4 regions of the Enterobacter sichuanensis genome follow, and region 1 is predicted to be linked to each of the others. Evidence: predicted binding sites of a transcription regulator. Region 1 holds the regulator's gene; each other region holds the start of a gene.
What was found. The regulator PurR, encoded in region 1, represses purine synthesis genes. The targets are predictions, from matches to a motif close to CANGCAAACGTTTGCNTG.
Positions count from the first base shown of each region.

Region 1 (3,112 bases):
TTGCAAATCTTCCTGCATCGCGGCAAAAGCCGGCAGGTACATATCGGTGGCCAAAAAGCCCAGCACGCTTAAGCCGCCAAGCCAGACTAAAAAACCTTTCCTGGGTTGCATTATTTTCTTCTCCTGAAGGAGGCAGGTGTACGTTGGCGCTGAGTGTATGTAGTGCAAAGCCGCTTGTGAAACGCTAATATTTGGCGGGTGCATTCAAATTTTTTGCAGGCAGAAAATGTGGTCAGATTATTCTCTTGAAGTGGTCGATGCTGTCGCGCGTAACGGCAGCTTTAGCGGTGCGGCGCAGGAGCTGCACCGCGTCCCGTCTGCTATCAGCTACACGGTGCGTCAGCTTGAGGAATGGCTGGCGGTTCCACTGTTTGAACGGCGCCATCGCGATGTGGAATTAACGCCCGCAGGGGCGTGGTTTTTGAAGGAAGGGCGTTCTGTTATCAAAAAAATGCAGATCACCCGCGAACAGTGCCAGCAGATCGCAAACGGCTGGCGGGGTCATCTTTCCATTGCGGTGGACAATATCGTTAAGCCGGAGCGCACCCGGCAGATGATCGTGGATTTCTATCGACATTTTTCCGATGTCGAACTGCGGGTCTCACAAGAGGTATTCAACGGCGTCTGGGATGCCCTGGCGGACGGAAGGGTGGAGATGGCGATAGGGGCCACACAGGCGATCCCGGTCGGGGGGCGTTACGCCTTCCGTGATATGGGGATGCTGAGCTGGAAATGCGTGGTGGCCAGCGATCACCCCCTGGCGGCGCTGGAAGGACGGCTGAGCGACGATACGCTGCGCAACTGGCCATCGCTGGTGCTGGAGGATACCTCCCGTTCATTACCCAAGCGCATCACCTGGCTGCTGGATAACCAGCGGCGCGTGGTGGCGCCTGACTGGGAATCGTCAGCAACGTGCCTCAGTGCCGGGCTGTGCGTCGCGATGGTGCCCGCTCATTTTGCGCGCCCCAGAATCGATACCGGAGAATGGGTAGAACTGACGCTGGAGAATCCCTTCCCGGATGCGGCCTGCTGCCTCACCTGGCAACAAAATGACGTCTCGCCCGCCATGGCCTGGCTGCTGGATTATCTGGGAGACAGCGAAACGCTAAACCGGGAATGGTTACGGGAGCCAGCATAGCTGGCCCCGTACAAAATTAACGACGATAGTCGCGGAACGGACCATCCGCAACGGAACGGCGTTCGATAAGACGCGGATGAACTTCAATGGACTGCGACTCTTCGCGCTTGTTGACGATCCTGTCCAACAGCATATTGAAAGCCGTTTCACCCAGTGAATCTTTCGGCTGGTGAATGGTGGTCAGCGCGGGGGTAAAGAAGCGCGCGTTACGCACGTTGTCATACCCGATCACCGAAATATCCTGCGGTACGCGCAGACCCAGTTCATCGGCCGCGCAAAGCGCGCCCATCGCCATGATGTCACCCCCGCAGAAAACAGCGGTTGGGCGGTGCTGCTGGGAGACAATCTGCTGCATCGCGCGGTAGCCTGATTCCGGCTCAAAGTCTCCCTGTACGATCCAGTTTTCCGGTACGGTGATCAGCGCTTCTTCCATCGCTTTCATAAAACCGGCCAGACGACCCGCGCCGGTATTGCGCTCCAGAGGGCCCGGGATCACGCCAATCTCACGGTGGCCGCGCTCGATCAGGTAACGACCGGCCATATAGCCGCCTTCAAAGGCGTTATCGATGACGGAATCGGTGAAATCCGCTCGCGCTTCACCCCAGTCCATCACCACCATGGGAATATGGCGATACTCTTCCAGCATCGACAGCACGGATTCCGGGTATTCGGAACACATTACCAGCAGGCCATCCACGCGCTTTTGCGCCATCATCGACAGGTAGGCGCGCTGTTTTTCAATGCTATTCCACGCGTTGCCCAGAATCAGGGTATAGCCTTTCTGGAAGCAGTTTTTCTCTACTGCCTCGATGATCTCGGCAAAATAGGCCGCTTCACTGCTGGTGGCCAGCAAGCCAATGGACTTGGTGTGATTCACCTTGAGGCTACGCGCAACCGCACTTGGTGAGTAGTGCAGCTCTTTGATTGCCGCCCAGACGGCGTTGCGCGTCTCTTCCGCCACAAAGCGGGTTTTGTTAATTACATGTGATACGGTTGTAGTGGAAACGTTTGCGCGTTTTGCTACGTCTTTAATTGTTGCCATTAAATGTCACTCCAGACCATATCCTAAGCTCCTGAAAAACTTGAAGGTAAACGTTTGCCTTCTCTCACCCTTATCACGCAATTTTGAATTGCGGCACGCCGGGAAAACGACACGGGACGTCAGGAGGGGGTCAATGGCCGGTACGCTAATAAATTTAGCGTGGAATTTTGTCCTATCTTGATGAAAAGGGGAAGAGGTAAAGTGGTTATCAGTTTAAATCCAGGAAGATTTTTGACGTAAACTGTGCAAAAATGAGCAGGCTCACTTTTCGTGGGGGGATTAAAAGGAGAAAAATTGATGAGTGCCGATCTGAAGTTTTCGCTGTTCACCACCCTTATTGTGCTGGCGCTGATTGTTGCCGCAGGCCTGACGGCGGCGCTGCACTGATTTACGCGCAGGGAGCGCACGCTCCCTGCGGCTGTTCCAGATTGTTACATCTACGGCAAAAATCTTTTGCCATTTTGTTAACTTCTCATTTTTTGTGATTGATGTCATGCTTTGCGCTTCTTTGTTCTGTGTCACCACATGACACGGCATCCGGAGTTGACGCATGAAAATCAATTTTCCCCTGCTGGCCCTGGCGATTGGCGCTTTTGGGATTGGCACCACTGAATTCTCCCCGATGGGGTTACTGCCTGTTATCGCCCGCGGCGTGGACGTCTCGATCCCTGCGGCAGGCATGTTAATCAGCGCTTATGCCATCGGCGTGATGGTAGGCGCCCCGCTGATGACGCTGCTGCTTTCACACCGCGCGCGTCGCAATGCGCTGATTTTCCTGATGGCGATCTTTACCCTGGGCAACGTGCTTTCCGCCATTTCGCCGGACTACACCACCCTGATGCTGTCACGCATTCTGACCAGCCTTAACCACGGCGCCTTCTTTGGGCTAGGGTCAGTTGTAGCGGCAAGCGTGGTGCCAAAACATAAGCAGG
Region 1 covers NZ_CP027986.1:2,007,607-2,010,718, forward strand. Annotated here, with positions in the region: gene punC (purine nucleoside transporter PunC) at 1-111, opposite strand, end outside; gene punR (DNA-binding transcriptional activator PunR) at 227-1,138, shown strand; gene purR (HTH-type transcriptional repressor PurR) at 1,155-2,180, opposite strand; gene cydH (cytochrome bd-I oxidase subunit CydH) at 2,478-2,567, shown strand; gene C1N69_RS09645 (MFS transporter) at 2,731-3,112, shown strand, end outside.

Region 2 (3,112 bases), 390 kb from region 1:
ACCAGGTGATTTTGATAGAAGAGGTCAGCGGTTTGCTGCTGAAGTGCGGCAACGTGTGCATCTACGGGGGAAATGGTGGTCGGTGGACGGTGGCTGAGATAGCTCGCGATCACCGGTTCAGGTAAGCCCATGGTTTTTGCCAGCAGGGCAATACTTTCCTGACGCTGGCTCTGGGTCAGGGCATCGGCCTGGGTAAAGGTATCCAGTACGTTCTGAATAAATGCACCGTTCTTTTCCGCATACGGTTTTGCGGCAAGGTAGAACGAGCCGGTCTGTTTCAGGGTGGTACCGTCTTTCAGTACCCGCACGCCGCCCTGCAGCAGTGCGGCCGAGTAGTACGGATCCCAGATGGCCCAGGCGTCCACATTCCCTTGCTGGAAGGCGGCGCGCGCATCAGCCGGGGTCAGATAGACGGGCTGAATATCGGTGAACTTCAGCCCGGCTTCCTGCAGGGCACGCAACAGCAGGTTATGCGAGCTGGAACCTTTCTGAAACGCAACTTTATGTCCTTTAAGATCGGCGACGCTTTTGATGTCGCTCTTTTCCGGTACCAGAATCACTTCGGCCTTCGGTTTAGGCGGCTCAACGCCCACGTAGACGAGGTCCGCTCCGGCGGCCTGGGCGAATATTGGCGGAATATCGCCTGTACTGCCCAGATCAATACTGCCGACGTTCAGGGCTTCCAGCATCTGGGGGCCAGCGGGAAACTCAACCCAGGAGAATTGGGTGTCCGGAAAGCGTTTTTCCAGAAGCTGGTGGCTTTTGGCCAGCACCATACTCACGCTGCCTTTCTGGTAACCGATGCGTAAGCTCTCAGGGGCGTTATCTGCGGCATGGGCCAGCGACGTCAGTGCCATCAGACCTGCCAGTCCGACGCGTGATAAGATTTTAAACATGAGCGACTCCTTGAGGCTGACCAAACGCCGGAGCCTGAATATCCCTGCGATGCAGGGCATGCCAGAAGGTTTCCAGAGCGTTATCGAGGCGGGTTTGCAGATTAGGCGTAAAGTGTGGTTTGTGCTGATAGTCAATGACCTGGGAGTCATCCGCGAAGACGCCGTGGAGGATCTCCTGCGCTTTCAGCGCGTTCAGGACCGGCTTCAGGGCGTAATCCACCGCCAGTAAATGGGCGACTGTGCCGCCTGTGGCCAGCGGCAACACCACCTTGCCATCCAGTGCGCGTTCAGGAAGCAAATCAAGCAAGGTTTTCAGTGCGCCGGAAAAAGAGGCTTTATAAATCGGCGTGGCGACGATTAAGCCGTCCGCGTCTTTAAGCTGTTCTGTCAGGGTTTTGAGCGCGGGGCTGTCAAAACGGGCGTAGAGCAGATCCTCAGGTTCGAAGTTATGCAGGTTCCAGTGGCACACTTCCACATCCAGGGCATTGAGCTTTTCACGGGCATATTCCAGCAGGGCGCTGGAGCGCGAAGGGAATCGTGGACTTCCGGCCAGAGTAATGACGCGCATACTTCCTCCTTATAACCAATTGTTTGCTTTTATCTAACATTCATAACAATTTTCAGGAGTGTGACATCGCGCGGTTATTCCACTAAATGATTTATCTGCAATTAAAATGCGAAAAAGAGCATAAGAAATCCCCGGGCAGGTAAACGATTGCGTTTTACGCGGCTTTTTTTGCCACAGGTCAATTCCCTTTCGCGCCGGGATCGCCCATAATCCCCTCCCGGTTTGCACACCGGGAATCCAGGAGAGTTCATGTACTACCCCTTCGTTCGTAAAGCCCTTTTCCAGCTCGATCCTGAGCGCGCTCATGAATTTACATTCCAGCAATTACGTCGTATTACCGGAACGCCGCTGGCGGCACTGGTGCGCCAGAACGTGCCGGAAAAACCTGTGCAGTGCATGGGACTGACTTTTAAAAACCCGCTGGGTCTGGCGGCAGGTCTGGATAAAAATGGCGAGTGCATTGATGCCCTGGGCGCGATGGGCTTTGGCTCCATCGAAATTGGTACCGTCACCCCGCGTCCGCAGCCGGGAAATGACAAGCCGCGCCTGTTCCGCCTGGTCGAAGCCGAAGGGTTGATCAACCGCATGGGCTTTAACAACCACGGTGTGGATCACCTGGTGGAGAACGTAAAAAAAGCCCATTTTGATGGGGTATTAGGCATCAATATCGGCAAAAATAAAGATACGCCAGTCGAGCAGGGTAAAGATGACTACCTGATTTGTATGGAAAAAGTCTACGCCTATGCCGGTTATATCGCGGTGAATATTTCTTCACCCAATACTCCGGGCCTGCGATCCTTACAATATGGTGAAGCGCTGGACGATCTTCTGAGCGCCATTAAAAATAAACAAAATGCCCTGCAGGCGATCCACCATAAATATGTTCCGGTGGCGGTTAAGATCGCCCCGGATCTTTCTGCGGAAGAATTGATCCAGGTTGCTGACAGTTTAGTTCGCCATAATATTGATGGCGTGATTGCGACCAATACCACCCTCGATCGCTCCCTCGTACAGGGAATGAAAAACTGTGATGAAGCGGGTGGGTTAAGCGGTCGTCCAGTACAATTAAAAAGCACCGAAATTATTCGTGCCCTGTCTGCGGAATTAAAAGGACGCCTGCCGATTATTGGCGTCGGTGGCATTGACTCCGTGATAGCTGCGCGCGAGAAGATGGCGGCAGGTGCGTCACTGGTGCAAATCTATTCCGGCTTTATTTTTAAAGGGCCGCCGCTGATTAAAGAAATCGTTACTCATATCTAATCTTTTCTCCTAATCAGACAACCAGGGCTTTATTTCCAGCCCTGGTTGTTTTATATTCCGTCACTGTTGCTTATTTAGACATTATGGTCTTTTATTAATGGTGTTATAAACGAAGCGGCAATCAGGACATTTTTAGTACAGGACGTTTGGGTACGGGAGAGAAACATGCGAATTAAACCTGACGATAACTGGCGCTGGTATTTTTGCGACGAGCACGATCGAATGATGCTCGATTTAGCCAATGGCATGTTGTTTCGTTCTCGTTTCGCCCGCCGAATGTTAACCCCGGATGCGTTTTCCCCGTCTGGCTTTTGCGTGGATGACGCTGCGCTTTATTTCTCCTTTGAGGAGAAATGTCGCGATCTGGTTCTCTCTAAAGAGCAGCGTG
Region 2 covers NZ_CP027986.1:1,617,884-1,620,995, forward strand. Annotated here, with positions in the region: gene C1N69_RS07570 (sulfonate ABC transporter substrate-binding protein) at 1-896, opposite strand, end outside; gene ssuE (NADPH-dependent FMN reductase) at 889-1,464, opposite strand; gene pyrD (quinone-dependent dihydroorotate dehydrogenase) at 1,714-2,724, shown strand; gene zapC (cell division protein ZapC) at 2,890-3,112, shown strand, end outside.
Region 2: the regulator PurR is predicted to act here: its motif matches at 1,601-1,618, upstream of pyrD (quinone-dependent dihydroorotate dehydrogenase).

Region 3 (3,112 bases), 1.5 Mb from region 1:
GGCTTCAACCAGCGCGCCGGCCTGCTGGCCGGTCGCCATCAGCAGCGTGGTTTTGGCCGGGACCTGGTCTGACACATTAATGGCCTTGCGGGCCAGCACCACGAAGCGGGTGATGTTTTGTGTCTGGTTTGCCAGGTTGCGTTCGAGCACCTGTAAACCATACAGCGCGCCGCCCGCTTCGCTACCGAGCGCCGCGACGGTGGGGGAGTTAGCCTGCGCGACTTTTTCCATCGCCGCGGAGGTGCTTTCGGTGTACTCGATTTTCCAGTTAGGGTAGCGGTTCAGAAACTGGCTGCACTGCTGGAACGGCTGCGGGTGGCTGTAGACGGTTTCGATCTTGCTCAGGTCCGTTGAGCCAGAGACCAGCACGCAGTGATCGATAGGGATCGTCAGTTCGCCAACCAGCGACAGGCTGGTGTGCTGCAGCAAATCATAAACGTCGTTGATGGCGCCGGAGCTGGTGTTTTCAATCGGCACGACGGCGTAATCCGCCTGGCCGGTCTCGACCTGATTGAAAATATCGGCAAACTTCGCACAGCCGCTCTCAATAAATTCTTCAAAATGGCGTGCGGCATACTGACGTGCGGCCAGGTGAGAATAAGAGCCCTTCGGTCCGAGGAAGGCGATACGCGCAGAGTGCGGATTGGTTTTGTTCAGGTGCTGCTGGAGTAAAGCTTGCTGGGTCAGAACAGAGTCTTCGATGATGAGCTGGAACAACCGGGTGATGTAATGGGCATCGAGGTGATGCGCTTTACCGAGCTGAATCAGCCGCTCCAGCAGATCGCGCTCGCGGTCAATATCTCGGACCGGGCGATGGGAGTCCAGCTTGGCTTTACCCACTTCGATGGCGAGCGCGCGGCGTTCGGCCAGCAGCGCCAGTAATTTTTCATCCAGTGCGCTGATCTTAACTCGCAGATCCAGTAACGGGTTTTCCGGTGTCATAGTGTTGCCTGTCTCATTTTATCGTTATCAATAAAAAAGGCCCCCCGGTGTGGGAGGCCTTGTTGTTCGTCTTCGCATTCTTTATCACACGACGAAACGCCTCCCGTTCAGGGGAAGGTAAAAAAGAATGCGAAGAAGAACGGTGTCAGTTTCATAAGGTCATCCTGTGATTGATATCGTTAAAGTACCCGTACTGTTTTCACCCTGTCAATAAAAAACAAAAAACGCGCCCGAAGGCGCGTTGGCGGTACACTCAATTTAAAGGATTACTCTTCTTCAACTTCTTCCGCGAAGCTGGCGTCTTTCACCGATGTTGTGGCGCGACGGGCTTCACCTTTGTGTTGCACTTTATTGAGCTGCCGTTCCAGCTTGTTGATCAAATCGTTAATTGCGGTGTACATATCCTCATGTTTTGCGCTGGCGACCAGATGGCCGTTTGGAGTATTGATAGTTGCGTCAGCGATGAAACCCTGCGGCTCCTTGGACAGGATGATATGTGGATTAATCAAATGTGTTTGCCATTTATCCAGTTTGGCGAGACGGTCTGCGACGTGCTGGCGAATTGCCGGAGTAATTTCCATTTGTTTACTGGTAATGTTCATTGTCATAAATTTTACCTCTTGTCTTTCCGTCTTGGTGATTCCAGCATACCCGACCCAATGTCAAAATGTGTGATTTAGATCACGTTATTTTGTCGGTTTTTGTCAGGGAATCTTTTTTGTGAGGCAGGGCAGGAAGAGGTGAGATTTACCTTGTGGAAGGCAAAAATTGCGGTCATAGTTGACGGGATGTGTTGAGGCTAAAGCGCTTCAGCGATGCTCAGAAATGAATAAAAAAACGGCAGCCTTCGGGCTGCCGTTTTGCATTGAGGTCATATCAGGTGTTGCTGCTGTTGGCAGCAATGATTTTCGCCACTTTTTCAGCCTGGGCGGTCATCTGCATCTGACGGTACGCATTTTCCATCAGCTTCAGGCCGTCGCGCGTTGCCTGGGTATCCGGATAATCACGCAGCATACCCTCTACGCGGTTAACCACGGCAACCCATGCGCCACGGCGGGTATAGTATTCCGCCACGGAGTACTCATATTTCGCCAGACGATCTTTCAGGAACACCAGACGTTTGGTGGCGTCAGTCACGTACTGACTGTTCGGATAGCCGCGCACCAGTTTGGAGAAGTCATTGAAGGCGTCACGCGCATGCTGCGGGTCACGGTCGGAACGATCCACGCCGAAGAAGCCCTGAAGCGCACTGTCATCCAGTGCCATGTTGGTGAGACCGCGCATGTACATGACATAGTCGATGTTAGGATGAGTCGGGTTCAGACGCATGAAACGATCGATGGTTGCCTGTGCCAGCGGCAGATCGGCATTTTTATAGTATGCGTAGATGAGATCTAACTGTACCTGCTGCGAATACGGACCAAATGGATAGCGATTATCCAACGCTTCCAGTTGCGTTATCGCCTGTTTCCAGTTACCGTCCTGCAACTTTTGTTGTGCAGTCGCATAGATTTCATTCGGCGGATTGTCAGGGACCTGTTCATTTGAACCGGAGCAGCCCACCAAAGCCAGGCTCAACGTGGCCGCTGCCACCAGATATTTCATGCGCGTCATGACGTTTTGACTTTCCTCAAATGTTTGTCCGGGAGAAACTCTGTTCCTGCTCCCGATTAAGACCAGCTACAATAGCACACTATATTAAACGGCAAAGCCGTAAAACCCAACGTTAAACGAAGAAGCAGTTTATGGCACAACGAGTAGAACTCACCGCAACAGTCTCCGAAAATCAGCTCGGTCAACGCTTAGATCAGGCTTTGGCCGAATTGTTCCCTGATTATTCGCGTTCACGCATAAAAGAATGGATCCTTGACCAGCGTGTGATGGTAAACGGCAAGATCTGGGACAAACCAAAAGAGAAAGTGTTAGGTGGGGAAGCTGTCGCCATCAATGCTGAAATCGAAGAGGAAATCCGCTTCGAGCCGCAGGATATCCCACTGGACATCGTCTACGAAGATGATGACATCCTGGTGATCAACAAACCGCGCGACCTGGTGGTTCATCCGGGCGCGGGGAACCCTGACGGTACGGTACTTAACGCACTTCTCCATTATTATCCGCCCATCGCGGATGTTCCGCGCGCGGGCATTGTGCACCGTCTGGATAAAGACAC
Region 3 covers NZ_CP027986.1:3,545,016-3,548,127, reverse strand. Annotated here, with positions in the region: gene pheA (bifunctional chorismate mutase/prephenate dehydratase) at 1-942, opposite strand, end outside; Phe leader region at 973-1,098, opposite strand; gene pheL (pheA operon leader peptide PheL) at 1,050-1,097, opposite strand; gene raiA (ribosome-associated translation inhibitor RaiA) at 1,209-1,550, opposite strand; gene bamD (outer membrane protein assembly factor BamD) at 1,819-2,556, opposite strand; gene rluD (23S rRNA pseudouridine(1911/1915/1917) synthase RluD) at 2,688-3,112, shown strand, end outside.
Region 3: the regulator PurR is predicted to act here: its motif matches at 1,648-1,665, upstream of raiA (ribosome-associated translation inhibitor RaiA).

Region 4 (3,112 bases), 230 kb from region 1:
GGGTGCGGTGCTCTTTGTTCTGTGCGCGCTGTTTAATGGCCTGTTCCTGCCAGCGTGGAAGCTGTCGACGGTCAAAGCGCCGGTCCGGGAAGGGCTGGGGCGCGTCCTGCATGACAAACGCTTTGTCACCTATGTGTTGACCCTGACGGGGTATTACATGCTTGCCGTGCAGGTGATGCTGATGCTGCCGATCATGGTGAACGACATTGCGGGCACCCCTGCTGCCGTTAAATGGATGTACGCCATTGAAGCCGCGCTTTCTCTGACGCTGCTCTATCCCATTGCCCGCTGGAGCGAACGGCGTTTTCGTCTGGAACATCGCCTGATGGCCGGGCTGTTCCTGATGACGCTGAGCATGATGCCTATTGGCCTGGTGAACTCGCTTCAGCAGTTGTTTACACTGATTTGCACGTTCTATATCGGCTCCATCATCGCCGAACCTGCCCGTGAAACGCTGAGCGCCTCGCTCGCGGATGCGCGCGCACGCGGCAGCTATATGGGGTTCAGCCGCCTGGGATTGGCCCTTGGCGGCGCGTTGGGATACACCGGCGGCGGCTGGCTGTTTGATGCCGGCAAAGCGTTACAGCAACCTGAGCTTCCCTGGATGATGCTCGGCGTGGTGGGCTTTATGACGCTCCTTGCCCTGTGGTGGCAGTTCAGCCAGAAACGCAGCGCGAGCGGCATGCTCGAACCCGGCGCGTAGCCTTTCCCTCGGGCGGGAGCCCTTCCCGCCCCATTTCTCAGTTTTTTCTGCTGGTTTCTGCCATTTCACACTGACATACTGGCGTAACAGGACAGAAGCGCCGATTTTTCGTTGAGGAACACTATGAAGAAGATTGTCTTTGCTGCTGCATTCATTGTCAGCGGTCTGCTGGTTGGCTGTAACCAGCTCACGCAATATACCGTCAGTGAACAGGAAATTAATCAGGCGCTGGAAAAACATAATAATTTTTCTAAAGACATTGGCGTGCCGGGGCTTGCGGACGCGCATATCGTGCTCTCGAATCTGACCAGTCAGATCGGACGTGAAGAGCCAAACAAAGTCACCCTGTCAGGAGATGCGGACCTCGACATGTCATCCCTTTTTGGCAATCAGAAAGCCAACATCAAGCTCAAGCTGAAGGCACTGCCCGTTTTCAACAAGGAGAAAGGGGCGATTTTCCTGCAGGAGATGGAAGTCGTCGATGCGAAGGTTTCCCCGGACAAGATGGCACCGGTTCTGCAAACCCTGATGCCTTATCTGAATCAGTCACTGCGTAATTACTTTAACCAGCAGCCCGCGTATGTCTTAAGTGAAGACAAAAGCAAAGGGGAAGCCCTGGCGAAAAAATATGCTAAAGGCATAGAGGTGAAGCCAGGAGAAATTATTATTCCTTTCACCGATTAACCTGAAGGGGCGCTGCGGCGCCCTTTTTTTTTACGGAAAAGTGTGCAAAGGAAAACGTTTCCGCTTATGATTTGTGTCCGGCAAAAACAGCCATCCTTATGACTGATCCCTGACAAGCCGGAGCTTCCATGACTGCACAACCCCAGGTTCTTAAAATCCGCCGCCCTGACGACTGGCATATCCATCTGCGTGATGGCGATATGCTGAAAACTGTCGTGCCTTATACCAGCGAAATTTATGGCCGCGCGATTGTCATGCCTAACCTGGTGCCACCAGTCACCACCGTTGATGCGGCGATGGCCTACCGCCAGCGCATCCTTGATGCCGTTCCCGCGGGACATGATTTTACCCCGCTGATGACCTGCTATCTGACCGATTCCCTGGATCCGAACGAAGTGGAGCGCGGGTTCAACGAAGGCGTATTTACGGCGGCTAAACTCTACCCGGCGAATGCCACCACCAATTCCAGCCACGGGGTCACCAGTATTGATGCCATCATGCCGGTTCTGGAACGCATGCAGAAACTGGGCATGCCGCTGCTGGTTCATGGGGAAGTGACGCATGCCGAGATTGACATCTTCGACCGTGAAGCCCGTTTTATTGAGACCGTCATGGAGCCTCTGCGCCAGCGCCTGCCGGCGCTGAAAGTGGTCTTCGAGCATATCACCACCAAAGACGCAGCAGAGTACGTGCGTGACGGCAACGAACTTATCGCCGCGACCATTACGCCACAGCACCTGATGTTTAACCGCAACCACATGCTGGTCGGCGGGGTGCGCCCTCACCTGTACTGCCTGCCTATTCTTAAGCGCAACATCCACCAGCAGGCGCTGCGCGAGCTGGTGGCCAGCGGGTTCTCCCGTGCGTTCCTGGGCACCGATTCCGCCCCTCACGCCCGCCATCGTAAAGAGGCAAGCTGCGGTTGCGCAGGCTGTTTCAACGCCCCAACTGCGCTTGCCAGCTACGCGACCGTGTTTGAAGAGATGAACGCGCTGGAGCATTTCGAAGCGTTCTGCTCTCTCAACGGCCCGCGCTTCTACGGCCTGCCGGTCAACGAGACCTTCATCGAACTGGAGCGTAAGACAAGCCTCGTTGAGGAGTCCATCGCGCTGACGGATGACACGCTGATCCCATTCCTGGCGGGTGAAACCGTAAACTGGACGGTAAAACGTTAAAAAAACAATGCCCCTTGTTGTCAAACCGAGAATATACCTGTATAAATAAACAGTATATTACACAGGGGGCCTTTATGCGTATTGAAGTCACCATAGCCAAAACGACCGTTCTGCCTGCCGGCGCGCTTGATGCACTGGCAGGCGAATTGTCCCGTCGTATTAATAATACCTTTCCCGACAACGCGGGTGCCGTAACGGTGCGTTACGCCTCAGCGAACAACCTCTCCGTCATTGGCGGCGCGAAAGAAGATAAAGATCGCATCAGCGAAATTCTGCAGGAAACGTGGGAAAGCGCCGACGACTGGTTCATCACAGATTAACACTGCTCCCTCATTGTGTTTTTTGCCGGGTCGCCCCGGCTTTTTTTCGTCTAAACATTCTGGAAATTCAAATTAATTCGGCATCTTCTTTAAAAATCGTGAACGAGATGGTGTTTTATTGTTCGAACAATCCTAAAAAGCAGAAAAATGTGTTGCCACCTGTTTATTTTTCCCGTTGGAACCCTTATTACTTGGTATACTGAAGATGCTTTCAGAAAAACATGCATTGA
Region 4 covers NZ_CP027986.1:1,781,346-1,784,457, reverse strand. Annotated here, with positions in the region: gene mdtH (multidrug efflux MFS transporter MdtH) at 1-703, shown strand, start outside; gene C1N69_RS08465 (lipoprotein) at 827-1,387, shown strand; gene pyrC (dihydroorotase) at 1,516-2,562, shown strand; gene dinI (DNA damage-inducible protein I) at 2,637-2,882, shown strand.
Region 4: the regulator PurR is predicted to act here: its motif matches at 1,435-1,452, upstream of pyrC (dihydroorotase).